DNA from 4 places in the Pseudoalteromonas sp. SG41-5 genome. Region 4 is predicted to be linked to each of the others. Evidence: predicted binding sites of a transcription regulator. Region 4 holds the regulator's gene; each other region holds the start of a gene.
What was found. The regulator FliA, encoded in region 4, starts transcription of late flagellar genes. The targets are predictions, from matches to a motif close to CTAAAGNTNNNNNNNNNNNNGCCGATA.

Region 1 (5,316 bases), on a different contig from region 4:
AGGCGCCAAACGCATTTGCTTTGGTGATAAGCGCGTCATCGGGCTTAAACTTGTCGCCGTCGGCTCAAGTAAGGTTACATACCCTCCGGTTGATGTGGATTGCTTTTCGCTCCAATGCACTCGGTAAGTTTTGTACTCGTCACTGGTGTTGATCACTGTGACCTTTGCAGTACGTTGACGCTCATCAAAACTAATACGAGTAGGAGAAATAAGTAAATTCGCCATTACCGCCTGGCTAAAAAAACAAAAGCTTAAAAGCAGTATCACGGTTAATTTATTAAACATTTAAATCCTTAATAATCCACTGAAATTTCTAAGTTTGTGGTTGTTGAATAGTCGCCGTCAACATATTGTTTGCTGCTTGTATTTATTTCTAATTTACCACCAATAAATACATGCACTTCGCTAAACTCATCGCTTGTTGCGTCTTTAGGAAAGCCATTTAAGGTCACTCTAAAGTCGGCACTACTACTTCCTTTAGTATTGTGTTGCATAGTTGCAGGAGCCACTAAATTCATAGAGACTCGAGTGCCAGGGGGGATGTCAGTGAGTATCAGCTCAGCTGGGCGACCTTCTTTAAGGATATAGATTTCGCCAGAAGTGCTAATCGAACCATCATCCTTGATAATTACAGAACCTATTTGATCACTTTTAAGAATAACTAAGGTGCCAAAATCAAGCGCTTGTTGCTCTATACTCGCGGCTCTTGTTGACTGTGAATACAGTATTGAAAGCATCGCAAATAACAACAAAAAACGCATGATTAAATTAATAAGCAACTTCTAATTGAAAAGTGCCTGTATACTCAGTATCTCGGTACGCTTCGCTAGAAATTGTTGATGCTGTAGAAAGAGTTGCACCAATATTAAACGATACACTGCCATCACCGTCAGCAGTTAAATTAGGCGTCACTGATGAATAATAAGCGTTTGCATTTGGACCGCTAGTGATAAAGTATGTCCAAGTACCAACCGTAAAGTTTGGCTCATTCAAACCTTGGCCATTAGAGCTCAGGGTTGTTGCTGTTGGGTTAGTAATTGATAAACGAGCATTTGGCACTACTTCCGATACTGTAAAAGATGCAGGCGAACCTTGCTCTATTATTGAAATAATCGCAGGTGCGTTATCAGTTCTAGACGATACAGGACTTGCTGTAGGCTCAGGGTTTATAACCAATGTAGCTTGGTTAACACCGTCTGGATCTGCAACCGCTCGAATTGTACCAAAATCTAAGTCATTTCCTTTGGTTAAAACGACAGTATTTTGCACTTTAACTTTCGCATCAAAGCTTTCGGTTGTTGCATAAGTCGCGAATGAGCTTGCTGTAACTGCTGCTGCCAGAAGAGTTAAAGATAATTTCATATTAAATCCTTATAAGTGATGGGACATTACCCTATGTTGCCCCTATCTTAGATATTATCGACACTCAGAACAATTACTTTAAGCTTAATTACTGAAAAATCAGAAAAATAGCTTATTTAATTACAAAGGCTGACCAACAAATGGGGCACTCAGGCATTTTTGGCCTAAATTTTGTGCTAATGAACAAAATAGATTGGCCTCGGTATAATTTTGAAATGGCCCAACTCGTAACCCATACAAGGTAACGCCTTTATTGTGACGCTCTGTCATTACAAAATCTAATTGGCTAAATGCCTGCGGATATTGTTGCTGCAACCTTGCTATTTGCGTTCTCACTCTTTGCGGTTTTAAATACAGCCCAAGTTGCGCGCCTGGCAGTGAGTTGCCATACAGTGGCAGAGGGCGGTTTTCGATAGTTTTTGAGGAGTTAGCAGTATCAGGGATCTGTATTTTTTCAGCATAATGAGCCACCGTAACATTATCTTCGCGAAGCACCGCTGGGTTTTCTGCAATATCAGTTTGAGAGGAAAGTGCCATTATTAATAGTTGCAAGTCTTCCTCCATCGCAGCTAAACGAGTAATACTCTCTTGTTGCGAGTGCCATTGCTGAACATACTCTTTGACTTGTTGATCAGAAATTAATGCAGGCTGCTGTTCCACCGGGTTAGCATTAATACTACTGCACCCACTAAGCCAGACAGTTGCTGTAACCAACACTGTGGTATACCAAGCTTGCTTTTTAAAACACATCATCTGTTAGCATCACAAAATAAATAATGCCATATTATAAGCAAAGTCAGTGCCAGTTTCAGGATTTTTAAGCAATAAAAAAGTGCCACTAAGGCACTTTTATAAGTTAGGCTCAATAAATGAGCTTAAACTAAGGTTTTAATAAAATCACTTAGCTCATCTTTAAATTCATCACGACGCAGTGCAAATTCAATAGTGGCTTTTAAATAGCCCAACTTACTACCGCAATCATGACTACGCCCTTTTATCGCATAAGCAGCAACAGATTCTTTTTCCATTAGCATCGCAATTGCATCTGTTAACTGAATTTCGTCGCCGGCGCCTGCGGGAGTTTTTGCAAGTAATGGCCAAATATTTTTACTTAGCACATAACGACCTACCACAGCCAAATTTGATGGTGCGCTATGCACAGGAGGTTTTTCAACCATATTAAGGATCGCTGCGCTTTGCCCTTGTTCAAGCTTTACGTCGCCTAAATCGACCACACCAAACTTATCAACATCCTGCATAGGCACAGGCTCAACCATTATTTGGCTCTCACCGTTTGTATTAAAGCGAGTAATCATTTCAGCTAAATTATCTTTTTTAAGATTACTTTCAACATCATCTATGATCACATCAGGTAAAATAACCACAAACGGTTCGTTACCAATAATTGGCGCTGCACAGTTGATTGCGTGCCCTAAGCCTTTTGCTTCACCTTGGCGAACGTGAATAATTGTCACATCTTTAGGGCAAATAGCTTGTACTTCAGCAAGTAACTGACGCTTTACCCGCTTCTCTAGCGTTGCTTCTAGCTCAAAACTGGTATCAAAATGGTTTTCAATCGAGTTTTTACTCGAGTGAGTCACTAATACAATTTCTTTAATACCCGCAGCAACCGCTTCATTAACTACATATTGAATCAAGGGTTTATCTACAACAGGTAACATCTCTTTTGGAATAGCTTTAGTAGCTGGCAACATACGGGTGCCAAGTCCTGCGACTGGGATCACTGCTTTCATTATTCTCTCCTTAAAACTATGATGCTTATTAATTGTTACACTGAAAACGGGTATTTAATTGCTTCATGGCATTGATAGCCATTTACCTCAAAGTCATCACGGGTGACCCACGTTTCGATATCTTCGAGTGATTTAATATTTGGATTAATCGTCAACGTAGGTGATGCAAATGGCTCACGCTGTAACTGCACATCGCGCATTAATTCCAGTTGGTTCTCATAAATATGGGCATTAACGATTTTATGGTATGCCTTACCTGCTTTGTGGCCAGTGATCTGCGCGACCAGTGCAAGCATTACAAAGCATTGAATTTGATTGAAATTCAAACCAAGTGGCACATCACAACTGCGCTGATACGAGGTTAAATAAAGCGTATCGCCAAGAAGCGAAAAAGTATGCGTGTGCATACATGGGCGCAAACACCCTAACTCAAACTCACCCGGATTATAAAAAGTGATGATCTCGCCTCTGTCATCCACACCATTTTTAAGATTATCAATGACCTTTTTTAGCTGATCTAACGGTGTGCCATCAGGGCGTCGCCAATCACGAGCTTGTACGCCATATACACGGCCCATATCATCTTCACCTTTACGGTTCGGATTATTTAACCATGCTTGGTTTTCATTAGCGTTAGCATCCCAAGTCATACAACCTATGTCGCGAAATTGCGCAGCACTGCTATAACCACGAAGGTAACCCAACAGCTCTGCGATTGCCGCTTTGTAATAACTTTTACGGGTGGTGATCATTGGGAACTTGTTGTTCGCAACGTCGTATTCAAGCTCCGCATTAATGACTGTTAAACAACGCGTTCCCGTACGTTTATTCTCAACCCAGATACCTTCATCAACAATGCGCTGACATAACTCTAAATATTGTTTCATTATTCGCTTCTTTTTTATGCTTTACTGGCAACAGCAGGCTGTGGCTTTTTGTATGCCCATATTATCAAACCAAGACCAGCAATGACCATTGGCAATGACAATATTTGACCCATTGATATAAAATCAGCAAACAATCCTAGTTGTGCATCTGGTTCGCGCACATATTCAACGCAGAATCTAAATACCCCATAGCATAGTAAAAATAATCCGCCGACACTACCCGCTGGACGTGGCTTTTTAGTAAACACATACAAAATAATAAACAGCACGAAGCCTTCTAAAAAGGCTTCATACAACTGTGAAGGATGACGCGCCAATGGCCCACCATTTGGGAATACCATAGCCCAAGGCACATCGGTAGTTCTGCCCCATAATTCGCCATTAATAAAGTTACCAATACGTCCAGCTAAAAGGCCAACCGGCACTAGCGGTGCAACAAAATCACCCACTGCAAGTAACTGTTTTTTACGTGTCCAGGCAAACACACAAATAGCGGTTATCACCCCTAAAGTGCCACCGTGGAAAGACATACCACCTTGATCGATTCTAAATAAATACAGTGGATTTTCTAAAAAGTAACTAAATTGATAAAACAGTACATAGCCAATCCGACCACCCAGAATAACCCCTAACATACCGTAGAACAGTAAATCACTGACCTCTTCTTTCGTCCAACCCGAGCCTGGTTTAGTTGCTTGCCTATTTGCCCACCACATCGCAAAAGCAAAGCCAATTAAATACATTAAACCGTACCAACGTACGCTAAGAGGACCGACAGTGAAAATGATCGGATCGATCTCTGGAAATTCAAGAGCCATAAAATTAAACCTTAACTAAAAACCATTTGAAGCGCGATGATAATCAGTAACACCGCGAACACTTTTTTTATCGTTGAAACGGGTAAATAATGCGTTGCTTTGGCTCCTATTGGTGCCATAAACCACGAGGTTATTACTATACCTAATAATGCCGGTAAATACACAAAACCTGCAAAGCCATGTTGTAAATCGGTTACTTGCCAACCAGCGCTGACATATCCCACAGAGCCAAATAGCGCAATCACAATGCCACATGCTGCCGCGCAGCCTATGGCTTTTTTAATATCAACTGAAAAATAGTGCAGTAGCGGCACAATCAATGCGCCGCCACCAATACCAATCAAACCTGATAATCCGCCCATCACTGCGCTAATAGCGCCAATAACTGGGCCACTTGGCATAGGTTTGACCGCGACAGGCTTATTACGAGCAGACAACACCATACGAGCAGCAATAAACACCACACTAACAGCAAAAACGATGCGTAATAACTGT
Region 2 (5,316 bases), on a different contig from region 4:
CGGTTGTTGATAAAAAACGCGCTGAGCTGGGTGCGGTACAAAATCGTTTTCAATCAACGATTCGTAACCAGTCAAATATTTCAGAAAACCTAAGTGCTGCAAAATCACGTATTAAAGATACAGACTTTGCGCAAGAAACTGCAAACTTAACAAAAATGCAGATTCTACAACAGGCTAGCCAAACAATTCTTAGTCAGGCTAATCAACGTCCACAGGCTGCATTAAGTCTTCTAGGATAATTGGTTGGAAATAGTCAATTAATTGACTAAGAATGTAGCGCCTTTGTTTAATGGGGTATTAACAAAGGCGCTGAAACGGATTGATAAAGCGGAGGCGCTTAAAAATCCTGTATTGTTCTAACATTTGTAAGAACATAATTGTTAAAGCACAAACTATGCCAATAGTAAGTGTTAGGCATACCCACTCTCAAACTTATCTTCAAAGGGCCTTATAGGCCCTTTTCTCGTTTTTTATAATTCAATGCAACTCTATCTATAAAGTTGGCCTAAAGATTGCTGAATACTTATTACGATTTAAATTAATCTGCAAAGTGGCAGTTTATTGCCCCCAGTCAACTTAACTTGACTGTAGTAACAGGTCACTTTGTCAAAATTCCACTCATTAAATTAAAGAGTGGCTTTAATTTGACAGATAAGAAGAGAGTTTATTATGGCTTTATTTGTAAATACGAATGTCAGCGCGCTTAATGCGCAAAGACAGCTTGAAAGAACTGGCAACGACTTAGATACTTCCTTTAAACGTTTATCATCTGGTCTGCGTATTAACAGCGCGGCGGATGATGCTGCTGGTTTACAAATATCGGATCGTTTGCAATCGCAAATCTTGGGTTTAAACCAAGGCAACCGTAATGCGAATGACGGTATCTCGCTGGCACAAACAGCTGAAGGTGCGCTTGATGAAATTACTTCTACATTTCAACGTATCCGAACACTTGCTCAGCAATCAGCAAATGGCTCTAATACAGATGAAGATAGGCTCGCTATCCAAGAAGAGATTAGACAGTTATCTGATGAGGTTAACCGAATTGCCACGGACACTACATTCGGTGGTCAAAATTTATTGGATGGCTCTTATTCTGCAAGCTTTCAGGTTGGTGCTGATGCTGTACAGACTATTGGTTTTAGTATGCAGTCTGTTGGCGATACAGCTAATTCTCTTGCTGCTAATGGTGGTTTTACTATATCAGGTGTTGCCGGTGTTGCTTCAGCCGTGGGTGGTAAAGCACTTTCAACGCTCGCAGCTAATGTAAGCTCAGTTGATGGCGCAACGGCATCAACAACATTAGATTTTTCTTCTGTATTTACAGCTGCAGGTATTAGTGTGTCATCACAAGTAAATGCACAGGCTGTGTTTGCGGGTATGGATTCTCTAATAGCGGTGGTTGATAAAAAACGCGCTGAATTAGGTGCGGTACAAAACCGTTTTCAGTCGACAATACGAAATCAAGCTAATATTTCTGAAAATTTAGCCTCTGCTAAATCAAGAATTAAAGATGCTGATTTTGCAATGGAGACAGCTAACTTAACTAAAAACCAAATTTTACAACAAGCGAGCCAAACAATATTAGGCCAAGCAAATCAAAGGCCTCAGGCTGCATTAAGCTTGTTACAGGGTTAGAATAGTATAACGTTGTTAAAAATTTATAAATAAAGCTAAAGTTTCCGTTTTATCTGACGATAACTGACTTAGAGAACTAAAAATCTAGGACTCTCAGTCTGGAGTAATAACAGGGTAGGGGTATCCCGTTGTTATTCTATTTAAAATGATAAAGCGGAGGCTATTATGGCTTTATATGTAAATACTAATGTGAGTTCATTGAACGCACAACGCCAGTTGATGAAATCTGGTAACCAGCTCGATACATCCTTTCAACGTCTATCATCAGGTTTTCGCATTAATAGTGCAAAAGATGATGCTGCAGGCATGCAAATATCTAACCGTTTAACTAGTCAAATAAATGGTTTGAATCAAGGTAACCGAAATGCTAATGATGGGATCTCACTTGCGCAGACTGCTGAAGGCGCACTTGATGAGACTACGTCAATGTTCCAGCGTATTCGTACTCTTGCTCAACAAGCTTCAAACGGTTCAAATACAGATGAAGATCGTTTAGCAGTACAAGAAGAAATTCGTTCATTATCAGAAGAAGTGAATCGTGTTGCTGCAGATACAACATTTGGTGGTCAAAATCTCCTAGATGGTTCATTCTCAGCTAACTTCCAAGTTGGTGCTGATGCTGTACAGAATATTAGCTTTAGTATGGCTTCTGTTGGTGGCACTGCAAACTCGGTTGCGGGTAATAATGGCTTTACTATGTCAGGTATTGCAGGTGTAGCAAGTGCTGTGACAGGTGCAAGCTTAAGTGCTACTGCGGGAACAATTAGTTCACAGGTTGGTGCTTCAGCTGATAATACCGACTTTGCAACTGTATTTACAGCAAGTGGTATTAGTGTATCTTCTCAAGCTAACGCACAAGCGGTAATGGCTGGTATGGATGCAATGATTGCAGTAGTTGATAAAAAGCGTGCCGAACTCGGTGCTGTGCAAAATCGTTTTCAATCAACTATTCGTAACCAATCTAACATTTCAGAAAACTTGAGTGCTGCTAAGTCACGTATTAAAGATACTGATTTCGCTGCCGAAACAGCTAATTTGACTAAATCTCAAATATTACAACAAGCAAGCCAATCTATTTTGAGTCAAGCAAACCAGCGTCCACAAGTAGCATTATCGTTACTAGGCTAGACGGTTAATTAGGTCATTATTGAGATATTGTCTCGATAATGACTTATACTTTGTTTGTATTTTGAAGGAGAGCTATTATGGCTGACTTAGGTGGAATAATTAAATCGAGTGAAAACTTCACCGCTAATTCATCTTTTACAAATAAAAATGAGTTAAACGAAGCAAGTAAAAAAGCAACTGTTGAAAAAGCTGGTACAAAAATTGCTGGTAGAGAGCCCGCACTTGTTGATAATAGTCAGCAACTTGATTCTGAAAGTGAAAGAAAAGCACTGATCGACGAAGTGAAAGAAAACTTAGAGAAATTAAATAAATATATTCCTGTGACGGCAACAAATTTAAAATTTGAATTTGATGAGCAGGGTGATCCACCAATAATTAAAGTGTTTGATAAAACAAGCGAAGAAGTTATTCGTGAAATTCCAACTGAAGAGTTTAGAGAAGTTGCTAAAGCTTTAGATGAATTTGCCGATAAACTAACTAACAAAGGTTTGTTACTAAATCAAACTGTATAATATTTTTTGGAACAGATAGTAGGAGAGAAGTATGCCACTTATAACATCCGCAGGTATTGGATCTGGGCTGGATCTCGAAAGTATCATTAAAGCATCTGTTGATGCCGAAAATGTTCCAAAAATGAATGCCTTTGCAAAAAAGGACAAGTCGTTAGAAGTTGAATTATCTTCAATCGGAGAGATCAAGTCTGCGTTATCCAAGCTACAAGACACAATAAAAAAGCTAGCAGATCCTGATAATTTTAATAAACGCATAGCCAATATTAGCCAACCTACTAGTGACGACGGCGATTTAATTGCTGTTACACCGACAAAAGATATTACGCCTGGTAATTTTAAAATTGAAGTTTTAGCACTTGCTCAAGGCAGTCGCGCGACATCAAATGCTGGTTTGTTTACGGCAACGGATGATGTGGTTACTGCTTCTGGAGGCACCTTGTCATTTGCTGCTGGAGACAAAAGCTTTGATCTAACTCTCGATGCAGGTGCGACATTAGCTGATTTGCGTGACGCAATTAATGACTCGGATGATAATTTTGGTGTAACAGCAAATATAATAAATACTGGTACAGAGTCAAAGTTGGTTCTTACTTCAAGTGTAAGTGGCGCTAATAATGACTTGGTAATCACCAATGATAATGCTGAGCTTGATAATGTATCCACTGATGCTAATGGTGGAGCTCCTAATAGCGGTGGTATTGGTATAGCAGATGAAAATAAAGCAAAAAGCGCAGTAATTAAAGTTGATGGTATTGAGATTACCAATGACACCAATACGTTTAAAGATGCTGTACAAGATATGACGATCACCGCTAAACGACAAAGCGTTGATGGAGAGACGGCAAAGTTGGCTGTTAGCTATGACCGTGAGAGCGTTACAACATTAATTGATGAATTTATTGCTAATTATAACAATGCTATAGGGCAGTTAGGTCTGCAATCGAGAGTCGGAAAACCTTTAAATAGCGATGCAACCATTCGTACTTTGAGCTCACAAATGGTCAATATGCTTTCTACAAATTTAACGGATGCAGGGCCTTTCACAAGTATTTTTGATATTGGCTTGGGTGTTGATAAGAAAGGTTATCTAGAAAAATCAACTTTAGTCCGCAGTTTAAATACAGCAATGGATGAAAATTTTGATGATATCGGAAAGGCTTTTGCTGGTGAAAATGGTGTTGCTAAACAGTTCGAATCTTTTTTAGATAATTACGTAAGTTCAAAAGGCATTTTAAAGCAAAGAGAAGATAATTTAAATACACAGGTCACTGATTTAGAAGATGATGTACTAAAGCATGAATTTAGAATGACCGAATTAGAAAGTAGGCTTAGAAAGCAATATGCGGGTTTAGATGTGTTACTGGCGCAAATGCAATCAACACAACAGTACTTAGGAGCGCAGCTTGCGAGCTTACCTGGATTTACAAGAAACAAATCATAAATTAATTTTGATTTAAAAGGGTTTTAATATGTATAACGCCAAAGTAAAAAATTATCAGAAAGAAGCACTCAAGACCCGTGTTGCCGGTGCTGATCGCTATGAAATAATTCAAATGTTAATGGCGGGTGCGATTGAAAAAATGGTGATGTCTAAAGTTGCTATTGAAAGAAAACATATGGAAGCGAAGGCCGAACATTTATCTAAAGCGACTGCTATTATTGAAGCCTTAAGGGGCTGTTTAGATTTTAAAGTTGGTGGTGAAGTGACTGATAATTTATATGCACTTTATTCTTATATGATAGATCGCTTAGTTGATGCAACAATAAAAAATGATCCTGCAATTGTTGAAGAAGTATCTAATTTATTAAAAGAAATAAAGTCTGCTTGGGATGCTATTCCTCATGACGTTCGAGAAAAAACACTTAGTGAAAATGGTATAGATGCTAATGTCGGCTAGTTTATTGTCTCAGTTAGCCCCCGATTTGTCTGTAATTAATCAATATTTAGCTGAAGGTGATATAGAGTCAGCTCAAAGCAAGTTACTATTAATTGATAGAACATTGAAAGCACTCTTTACCTCACCTGAGAACCTCAGCG
Region 3 (5,316 bases), on a different contig from region 4:
GCAGGCTAAAAATGCTGGAATAAAAGATAAAAAGGTGAGTGTTGGGTCGTAGCTGATATTTGTACACAGTGAAAATGCCAACATACCAATAAAATGCATACTCCAAATACCGCCAGAAAGTACCAAGGAAGCCGTTGAGTTGGCTAATTTTTGATAACTTTTGAAGCGTGTTTCTTTGGCCAGATCGATCATGTAAGTTGCAAAAAATGCAGAGAAAATAGCCGTTAAAACAGACAGAGCGACTAAAAATGGGTCATAAACACCATTAATAAGAAGGCTCGGATCGTGATCGGTAATAAAAAAAGCGGTAAGCATAACGGCTCAATACACTGTTATTTCAGTAATAACTAATATCACCTGAAATATATGTTAAGACAATTAATTAATTTTGCGCAAATGCCTGTTATTTGTTTACATATTTAGCTGCAAAATTTAACAAAATCAAAAACTTTTTAAAATCAATTCGCTAAGTTTCATTGTGCGCAATGATAGCATCATTTATAACCAGTTTTATAGCAGGTATTTAGCTGAACTATTTATTTTCGCAGATAAAGTAATCGGTAATTATCGGGTCATACGTTTGACAAATACGACTACGAATAATGCCAGAGAGAAACTCCCGCAAAACGCTTCAACTGCAGCAACGAATCGGGAGAAACCAACCGGAGTAATATCGCCATATCCTAAGGTTGTAAAAGTAACCACGCTAAAATAGAAGCTATTAAGTAGGGCTAATAAATTATCACTTAATGTTGCCGCCGGATTGAACTGCATAATACGACCAGCATCCATCACCCCAAAAATAAAATAACACAGGGCGCAGCAGATGATCAGTGACAAACTAAAACGGATCACATTTTCAGGCTTTTCACCATACCCGCACAACATATCAATACAGCTCGAGGCTAATCGTTTTTTTGAACCTCGTGGATATTGTGCGTGACGCATCCGCAGTTCTTTGTACGTGAAATTACCCGCCAGTTCAAATAAGCCTTGTTGTTCTGATGCTTTACGTAAATTGCGAAATATTTCTTCTGATTGTTCAAATAAGTCAAGGGCTGCGCTTTTATCTGTATGTTTAAGCGCTGCTTTAGCTTGTTTTTCCTGTAATAGTTCAGCGCCTAGCTCAATGTTATCAATACGGGTGTTGTTTAGTTTTATACCCAATAAATTTGTATCTTGTAGGTTGCAGTAATGCAGGCTTGCTTCGTGCAAGTTGGCTTTCATCAGTGAACTGTGGGCTATTTTATTATTAAACAGATGAGCGTTGGTGAGCGTTGCACGATAAAAATTACTGTAAGATAAATCAAAGCCATCCTCATCATCTTGTTTTATCAAATTAAGCCCATTAAGGTTAGCGCGTTTTAATTGCAATCCCTGTAATAATCCTCCCTTTTTTGCATAGCGCTCTAATTTTTGGGTCAGATCTAAGCCTGACTTATCAAATTTGGCATCATGCCAAAAACAAAAACCTGAACCCATGTCTGTTTCTTGACAATGATGGCCATCGGGAGAGGTATAACGACAACAAGGCTTATCAGGCATGTTTGATATCGCTTTATTTAATTCTACTTAGATATAGATTAGCAGTTATTTTGCAAGGTATTATAGTGACCTGTTAATTAGTTTAATGACTGTCGGTCAATTACAAGAGTTAGGTTTGTTTGAATATACATTAAAACGTAGTCGCCGCCGCAAAACTGTCGCTATCAAAGTCCAGCAACAAAGTGTCACAGTTTATGCGCCTGTTGGGGTTGCTAAAAAGGAACTTGAAAGCTGGCTGCTAAGTAAAACTGACTGGATCAATGCGCAAATTAACAAGCAAAGTCAAATGCTTGATACTCGCCAATACCCATTACAAGATAATCGCGTACTGGTTTTTTCACAACTTGTGATACTGACTTATGGTGTCAGCTCGCGCAGCGCATGGCAGCTAGTAAAAAATCAGCAGGGAGATGTGTTACAGCTAAATCTTTCTGGACGGGTTAAGCATCAGCAGCCAATGTACCAAACCTTGCTCGAAAGTTTTTTACATGAGCAATTAGAAAATTATATTGAAATGCGTGTACATGCTTATTGCCTACAAATGGCAGAGACTTTACCTAGCAGTATTCGCATTCATACTTATAAGCGTCGTTGGGGCAGTTGTAATCGACGACGAGAATTGACCTTTAATTTGTTATTAGCCAGTGCGCCGCAGAGTATTATTGATTATGTGATTGTGCATGAACTAGCTCACTTGAAATATTTAAATCACAGTGCCGCATTTTGGCAGCGCGTCAGTGAGTTTTATCCTGATTATAAGCAAGCAACAAAATGGCTAAAGCAACACGGTGCGAGTTTACAATGGGTAGTCGAATGAGTTAGCGAGAATAAAGTTTTGCTGATAGATAAGAAAAGTGGTGGAGGGAGCTGGATTCGAACCAGCGAAGGCTGAGCCGTCAGATTTACAGTCTGATCCCTTTGGCCGCTCGGGAACCCCTCCACACTAATTTTGTCGCATTTGGCCCCACTTAACTTAGCGGTAAGAAAAGTGGTGGAGGGAGCTGGATTCGAACCAGCGAAGGCTGAGCCGTCAGATTTACAGTCTGATCCCTTTGGCCGCTCGGGAACCCCTCCAATGCAACGGCGCTGATAATAGCAAAGTGAGCATTTAAGTAAAGAAAAAAGCTAAAGAAATATTAAATAAAGCCGATAAATATCTATTACTAACTGCAATCGGCTAAAGTCTATGCAAATCGATGATTTGTTAATCACAGAGAGTCAACTTAACAATCGTCTTGCCAAAAGTGTCTCAGAACACCGTCGTGGCGAGTTTGCATTATTATTGGCAATGCTTTCTCATGACGTGTTAGATTTTAGTCAATTTCATCTCCCTAAAACCCCATTTGATGCACATGCTTCAACACCAACTGAAGCGCAATTACGTGAACAATTAGGGGCAGGGCCTGAGCAAGCATTGGCTCCAGATGAATTTGATATGCTCATTGGCCAACATAATGCACAGCTATTACAACAAGGCAGCATGGCAGATATTCGTTTACGCTCGTGCCTTGCGCCGGAACCATTAGTGATCAGAGATGATAAAAACCATATTCCACTAATGGTGATTGATAATTGCGAACTTGTCGTGCGAAAGCGTCATTTAGATAAAGAAACACAGCTGGATCATCCGCAAATGGATGCGGCTGCATTTTACGATAGCCTTAATAATGCTGAGCTTCATCAACCCTTACACCTTGCCCAAGCGTGATATTAAGCTGTAATAATTATCGGTAAAAATATTTTATTTATTTTAGTGTAAAAAAAGCATCCACAAACTAAATGCAATTGCTATAATGACCCCAAATGGCATTTCCAATTTACTTGGTATTATTGCCATCATCATTAAATCAAGGTAATTAGGAACGTAATGAAGAAAACATTCACGCTGAATCACGAGAAAATCAAATACCCTCGCATGGTAGATGCTGCAAAGCATGAAGTAAAAAAGTATTTGAAAAGAGAGCGTAATAAAACGTTGCCAATTGATGCTGATTACTGGGCATTTGATTGTAAATTTGGTAACACTGCTGAAGATGCCCAAGTGGTGCACGTTGCTGAAATTAGCAACTCAATCAGCGAAATTGAAAAACAAGGCTTAGAGTCGTTTTATGTTGAAATCATTGCTAGAGCTGCACAACGTCAAGTGCAAGACTCTGATGATGAAATTTAAAAGTAATTGATTTAATGAAAGAATGGGCTAAGTAGCCCATTTTTTGTGCTTGCAAAAAAGTAAGTCCAGCACTTTATTTTGCACCTGGTTGGTGCGAAATAGATTTTTTATTTTATTTAAATAATACAACTAATTGATTTATAAGTTTTTGTAAAGTTGGTTCTGTAATTGCTATTACTTTTAATTATGCAGTTAGGAGCAAACACATGGCAAGAATGAGTTATATCATTAGCGTCGAACGTTACCAAGAATACCAAACCGTGATCCACGACTTACTTGACTCAGTGCTAGCAAGCTTAGAAGACGGTGTTAAAAAACAACAAGATAATCGTTACTTAATCGCTCAATACCCATTTTTAGAATTACAATACTGTTTAGATAAAAATGGCGTGCAGCTAGGTAATAATGTCTGCTTTAAACGTCAGTATATGAAAACCTTAAATAATCGTGGCGATTCACAGGATTTGAGTGAAAGGCCGTATTTTCAAGGTATCCAACAGCAGCAACATACTCGTTTTACGCCGCCCTATATTTCGATCGCGACCAATCACTTATGTATTTCAGCAATAAAATCGTTACATGCTTCATATGGCGAAAATCGCTATTTAGTGATTGATGTATGTCTAACGCAATTAATCGAATTTATTATGGGGGATCGTACTCGCGCCACGATGACGCCATTTTTTAAAGCGGGTTATGGCATTATTGTCAGTTGCTTATTTATCTTAGTGTTATTTTTGCTTGGTCGGGTGTTTGGTGATATTTATAGCTTACTGTTTGTCCGCTCTATAGAAAATGATCCGCTCGAACCGTTTACGATCATCATTTTTATCACCCTCGCATTAGCAATATTTGATTTAGGTAAAACGATTCTCGAAGAAGAAATTTTAATGCATAAAGATATCTTTAGGCACAGTTCAACGCGGCGCACTATCACACGGTTTATTTCAACTATTTTAATTGCAGTGTCTATTGAAGCGTTATTAACGATGTTTAAGGCAGCGCTGGGGCAGTCGCAGTATTTATTACCGGCAATTTATATGATGTTGGCGGTTGTAGGGCTATTGATTGCGCTGGCTATTTATGTGTATTTAGGGGCAAAAGCCGAAACCTTATTATTGAGCGCACAACGCAATAAGAAAGGGCATTAATAAAAATGGGGTAGGCGATGAATGCCTACCCCAACTCAACTTAGTTTATTCTGCGCGGTCTTGGGCGCGACGAGTTTTAAAATCTGAATCGGCTTGCCATTTTGGCCAATCACCGTTGTTTGCCAATTGTGATGCGATATCAACAATTAACTCGATGTCTTGTTTTACACCACCTAATGACCACTGAGCAGAGTAATCATCAGCTTCTTTATGGTATTTATGAGCAATATAATCTGGATCTGTATCACCTAAACTCATAAACAGTAAACCAGGTACGCCTTGTTTAGCTAGTGAGAAGTGATCTGAACGGAAGAATAGGCCGTTTTGTGGCACGGGATCCATTTTTACATGACGGCCTTGTTTGCTTGCGGCTTTGCTAAGGTAGTCTTCCATTTGTGATAAACCTTTACCGTATTGCAGTATGTAATCGGTGCCATCTAGCACATTCAT
Region 4 (5,316 bases):
CATCTAAAATATCATCAGCATCAACAACAGGGATATCGCCTGCAGGTTCAGCACTGCCAGTTAATTCTTCAGCCGTTGGCGGCAGCCCTAATTTATGTAAAACAGCGAGTAATTCTGGATTTGCTGGTTCTGGTTTTTCTCTACTTTGGATAGTCGCAAACATTTCGTTGATAGTATCGAGTGCTTGCAAGATCACGTCCATCAGTTCGGAATTAACCTTACGAACACCTTGACGCAATAAATCGAAAACGTTCTCTGCACCATGGCAAGCATCGACTAGTTCAGTCATGCTTAAAAAGCCTGCGCCGCCTTTTACCGTATGAAAACCACGGAAAATTGCATTGAGTAATTCGGTATCATCTGGGTTATTTTCAAGCTCCACCAGCTGTTCTGACAAAAGCTCAAGAATTTCTCCAGCCTCTACTAGAAAATCTTGTAAAATATCTTCATCGACTTCAAAGCTCATGCAGTTTTCTCCTCTTAGAAGCCCAAGCTTGATAATAAATCATCAACATCATCTTGTCCTGAGACAACATCATCACGAGATTCTTTATCAATAATTGGCCCTTCAGGGCCTGCAAGTGTATTTTCAGCAGGCGGTTTTTCAATGACTGGTGCTATTGTTTTTGTTTCGCTATCATCTTGGCTGCCAAATGCTGTCAACAAGTGGATCAAGCTGTCTTCTACTTCTCTAACAAGCTCGATAACCCGACGGATCACTTGACCGGTTAAATCTTGAAAATCTTGTGCCATTAACACATTGGTCATGAGTCCTTGCAACTCATCCGTTTTAGTTTGCGAGCTATTCATGAACTTATCTAAGCTATGGCAAAGTGTTTTAAATTCACCTAGCTCAATTTCACGATTCATTAAACGATCCCAAGTGGGTTTAATGTCTGAAATGTCATCAGCAAGCTGTTGGGCAATGGGTAAACTTGCTTCTACAGCATCCATGGTTTTATTAGCAGCGTTTTCGGTCATTTCCATAACATAGTTAAGACGCTGCTTCGCGTCGGGTAGTGCATCTTTGGTCAAATCAGCTAAACGTGTATCAAGCTCAAAATTTTTCAACGCATCATGAAGCTGACGCGTAAGTTTGCCTACTTCGGCAAATAATTCTGATTGCTCTTTTGACGCCGCATCAATAATTAACTGATCAGCTTTATCTTGTTCACCGTTTTCAAGGTAAACCACAAGCTGACGGGCTTGTTCTAAACTGATCTGAGGCGCAGCAGGTGCTGACATAAGCCTCTCCTATTTATTTAACCTAAACGCTCAAACACTTTTTCCAATTTGGTTTTCAGTGTTGCAGCTGTAAATGGTTTAACGATATAACCGTTAACACCAGCTTGTGCAGCAGCAACAATTTGTTCTTTTTTAGCTTCTGCTGTTACCATTAAAACAGGAATGTGTTTCAGGCTGTCATCGGCCCTAATAGCGCGCAAGAGATCGATTCCTTGCATGCCAGGCATGTTCCAATCTGTAACTACAAAATCAAATTCTTGATTCTGCAACATCGGTAAAGCTGTTGAGCCATCGTCAGCTTCTTGTACATTTGTAAAACCCAAATCTCTTAACAGATTTTTGATAATACGTCTCATCGTCGAAAAATCATCAACAACAAGAATTTTCATGTTTTTATCCAAAACATCCTCCGGTGAGGTCTGAACCTATATTTACTTACTACTAATTAATCCAGTCATTGATTTTTGCTTTGAGCTTAATCATCGCCTGACCATGTATCTGACTCACACGCGATTCACTTACATCGAGTATATGTCCAATCTCTTTTAAATTCATTTCATCGTTATAATACAGCGACAATACTAACCCATCTCGTTCAGGTAAAGATTGTATAGCTGTTAATAATGATTGATTAAAGCGTTCATTTTTAACGTTATTAAAGGGCTTGTCCAGTGCTAAATCATGTCCCACTGGTGTGATAACATCTTCATCTACCCCTAAGTCTTCTATACCTAACACTTTACTTGAATTTACATCACTAAGAATATGATGGTACTCATCTAGCGTAATATCAAGTTTTTCAGCAACTTCACTGTCTTTAGGTTCTCGATTCAGGCTGCTTTCTAGCTCACTAATCGCTTCAGCGACTCTGCGGCTATTACGGTGCACTGAGCGTGGAGCCCAATCACCTCGGCGCATTTCATCCAGCATCGCACCACGGATACGAATGCCTGCAAAGGTTTCAAAGCTTGCACCTTTAGTCGCATCAAAGTTCTTTGATGCTTCAATTAACCCTATCATCCCCGATTGAATCAAATCATCGAGTTGCACACTCGCGGGTAAACGAGCGATTAAATGACAAGCCACTTTTTTGACTAAGGAAGCATGTCGCTCAACAATCACATTTAAATTTTGTGTCGATTGATATCCCATCGCTTTATTCACCGATGCCGTCATAGTTAGCCGTTTACTAATTTTTCTATGAAAAATTCTAAATGACCAGATGGTTGATTAGGTATAGGCCATTTAACTGCTTTTGTCGCTAATGTTTTAAATGCTATTGCTGCTGGGGAACTTGGAAATAAATCAACAATCACTTTCTGACGACGAGTTGCTTTACGCATATTTTCATCATACGGGACTGTTGCCACCAATTCCATTGAGACATCCAAAAAGCGATCCGTTACTTTTGAGAGCTTAGCAAATAGTTCCTGGCCTTCACGCATGCTGCGCACCATATTAGCAACGATTTTAAATTTATACACACCGTGCTCACGACTCAATACTTTGATTAATGCATAAGCATCAGTTATTGAGCTCGGTTCATCACATACTACTACCATGACATCTTGCGCTGCGCGCGAAAAACTTAATACCATGTCAGAGATACCAGCAGCAGTATCAACAATTAATATATCAAATTCGGTATTTAATTCACTAAAAGCGCGAATTAACCCAGCATGTTCTGATGGTGAAAGTTCCACCATACTTTGTGAGCCTGACGTCGCTGGTACTATTTTAATTCCTGCAGGCCCTTCAACTAAAATTTCATCGAGCTCGCATTCACCTGATAGTACATGAGATAGATTACGCTCTACCCTAAGTCCTAACATCACATCACAATTTGCTAAACCCAAATCGGCATCCAGTACTAACACTCGGTTTCCGAGCTGACCCAACGCAATCGCAGTGTTAAGTGAGACGTTAGTTTTCCCTACGCCACCTTTGCCACCTGTTACAGCGATAACTTTAACGCCGTTATTATTGTTTTGACTCATTTTACGCAGGCCACTTGCTTGATCTAATACTGTGTTAATCATACATCCCTACTGTGCTTGACGCTACTGCTTGGCGTCGTGAATGTTGTGCTTTTGTTCTTTTTAAATACAATTGTTCTGCTTTTTTTACTAATTTCTCTGCATTGGCGACCCGAATGTCCTCTGGAACGCGCTGACCGTTAGTAAGATACCCTATTGGAAGGCGATTTTGAATCGCTATACTAATAATCTCACCTAAACTTAATGATTCGTCTAATTTAGTGAAAATACAGCCACTTAATTGTACCTTCTTAAAGTGTCTTACGGTTTCTTGTAAAACATTAATTTGTGCGGTCGCACTGAGCACTAAATAATTGCGAATATCGACACGTTGATTACGCATTAGTGTATTTAACTGCTCAGTTAAACGTAAATCACGTTGGCTCATTCCCGCTGTATCTATTAATACTAGACGCTTATTTCGTAAATGATATAAAACTTCTGCTAATTCATTGGCATCTTTAACTTGTTTTACACCACAACCGATGATTCGGCCATAAGTAGCAAGCTGTTCATAAGCGCCAATACGGTAAGTATCAGTGGTAATAAGCGCAACTTTATCTGCGCCATATTTTTGTGCGCCAAGGGCTGCAAGTTTTGCCACGGTTGTAGTTTTACCAACCCCAGTAGGGCCAACAAGTGCATATACGCCGCCTTGGCGTAGTATTTCATTATTTGTAGTATGCATTTGGTTTTCAACCATTTGCAATAGCGCTTGCCATGCTTGCTGACGTGACACATCATCGGGAATAAAACAGGCCATTTGCTCTGCAACTTCACTGTCAATACCCATTCCGACTAAACGATCGATCATGCATGCGCGAGTAGGGTCGCGACGCGCTAAATCTTGTTGCATCAAGCCAGATACTTGATACTCAAGTAATTGACGCATCGCTGCCATTTCATCACGCATAGCGGTAATTTCATCTGTTTTGGCTGCACTTTTTGTTGGCATCGGAGTATCTAAATCATCAAAACCACTTTCTAGATCATCATCAAAACCTAAGCTATGTGCTTGCGTTTGTGGACGCGACGCAGTATCGCGACGAGCAAAATCATTATGTGCTTGTGGTTCATGGCGAGTTTGCTGTGCTTGATGTTGTTGCTGTGGTTGATACTGAGTTGATGTATCAATCCCTGACTGGCTAAACATCGATGCAAGCTCAGGTGAACGTGGACGCGGTGATTGGCGCTCTAATAATGCTTGTAAGCTATCAGCTACCGCAGCTTGCGGCTCAGGCTGTGAACGTTGTGGCGCAGGTTTAACAAAGTTAGCATTTGTTTGTGCTTGTGCCGTAGCAACATGTGCTTGTGCAGGTGCTTTCGGGGCTGCTTTTTCATAATCAACGGCGGCAACAATCTCTACCCCATTGGCTAATTTTTTATTTGACATGATTACAGCATCTACACCGAGTTCATCTTTAACTTCTTTCAGTGCGGTGCGCATATCTTTAGCAAAAAAACGTTTTATTTTCATGGTTCAACCCCTTTAAAATCCGATTATTGGCCTACTGAGCTGACAATCTTGATCTGTCTTTCGTCTGGTACCTCTTGATAAGACATCACTCGCAATCCTGGAATGGTGTACTTAACAAAACGAGATAACACAGTGCGTAACATTCCTGACGTTAGCAATATCGAAGGTTCACCGGCCATTTCTTGGTTTTGATGCGCTTCATTTAATGATTGTTGAAGTCGCTCTGCAAGTCCTGGCTCTATTCCGGCACCTTCGTCGCCTGCATTTTGTAGTGACTGATGCAACATCTGTTCCAACTCAGGCGCCAAGGTTATGACAGGGATTTCTGATGACATTCCAACCGCGTCTTGAACAATTAATCTGCGCAGTGAAATTCGCACTGCTGCGGTTAATACATCAGGATCTTGGCTTCGAGGGCCATACTCAACAAGGGTTTGTACAATTGAACGCATATCGCGAATAGCAACGCCTTCATTTAATAAATTTTGTAATACTTTAACAATTGCTGTTAGTGGTAAAATATCTGGCACTAGCCCTTCAACTAAACGAGGATGACTT

Region 1: the regulator FliA is predicted to act here: its motif matches at 1,418-1,444, upstream of H5232_RS11810 (DUF4402 domain-containing protein).
Region 2: the regulator FliA is predicted to act here: its motif matches at 1,674-1,700, upstream of H5232_RS14335 (flagellin).
Region 3: the regulator FliA is predicted to act here: its motif matches at 2,671-2,697, upstream of H5232_RS05580 (VC2046/SO_2500 family protein).

The regions. Positions count from the first base shown of each region.
Region 1 covers NZ_JACJFH010000038.1:30,941-36,256, reverse strand. The annotation lists gene H5232_RS11820 (molecular chaperone) at 1-285, opposite strand, end outside; gene H5232_RS11815 (DUF4402 domain-containing protein) at 294-761, opposite strand; gene H5232_RS11810 (DUF4402 domain-containing protein) at 769-1,362, opposite strand; gene H5232_RS11805 (SPOR domain-containing protein) at 1,483-2,115, opposite strand; gene galU (UTP--glucose-1-phosphate uridylyltransferase GalU) at 2,238-3,116, opposite strand; gene H5232_RS11795 (thymidylate synthase) at 3,152-4,003, opposite strand; gene lgt (prolipoprotein diacylglyceryl transferase) at 4,018-4,821, opposite strand; gene H5232_RS11785 (sulfite exporter TauE/SafE family protein) at 4,833-5,316, opposite strand, start outside.
Region 2 covers NZ_JACJFH010000054.1:5,370-10,685, forward strand. The annotation lists gene H5232_RS14325 (flagellin) at 1-239, shown strand, start outside; gene H5232_RS14330 (flagellin) at 670-1,638, shown strand; gene H5232_RS14335 (flagellin) at 1,804-2,766, shown strand; gene H5232_RS14340 (flagellar protein FlaG) at 2,844-3,278, shown strand; gene fliD (flagellar filament capping protein FliD) at 3,310-4,719, shown strand; gene fliS (flagellar export chaperone FliS) at 4,748-5,176, shown strand; gene H5232_RS14355 (hypothetical protein) at 5,166-5,316, shown strand, end outside.
Region 3 covers NZ_JACJFH010000013.1:35,653-40,968, forward strand. The annotation lists gene H5232_RS05555 (MHYT domain-containing protein) at 1-315, opposite strand, end outside; gene H5232_RS05560 (ion channel) at 565-1,545, opposite strand; gene H5232_RS05565 (M48 family metallopeptidase) at 1,631-2,362, shown strand; tRNA gene H5232_RS05570 (tRNA-Tyr) at 2,401-2,485, opposite strand; tRNA gene H5232_RS05575 (tRNA-Tyr) at 2,535-2,619, opposite strand; gene H5232_RS05580 (VC2046/SO_2500 family protein) at 2,732-3,253, shown strand; gene H5232_RS05585 (DUF6172 family protein) at 3,413-3,715, shown strand; gene H5232_RS05590 (general glycosylation pathway protein) at 3,922-4,866, shown strand; gene H5232_RS05595 (M28 family metallopeptidase) at 4,912-5,316, opposite strand, start outside.
Region 4 covers NZ_JACJFH010000010.1:39,869-45,184, forward strand. The annotation lists gene H5232_RS04495 (chemotaxis protein CheA) at 1-466, opposite strand, end outside; gene H5232_RS04500 (protein phosphatase CheZ) at 481-1,245, opposite strand; gene cheY (chemotaxis response regulator CheY) at 1,263-1,646, opposite strand; gene H5232_RS04510 (RNA polymerase sigma factor FliA) at 1,687-2,397, opposite strand; gene H5232_RS04515 (MinD/ParA family protein) at 2,424-3,284, opposite strand; gene flhF (flagellar biosynthesis protein FlhF) at 3,277-4,758, opposite strand; gene flhA (flagellar biosynthesis protein FlhA) at 4,782-5,316, opposite strand, start outside.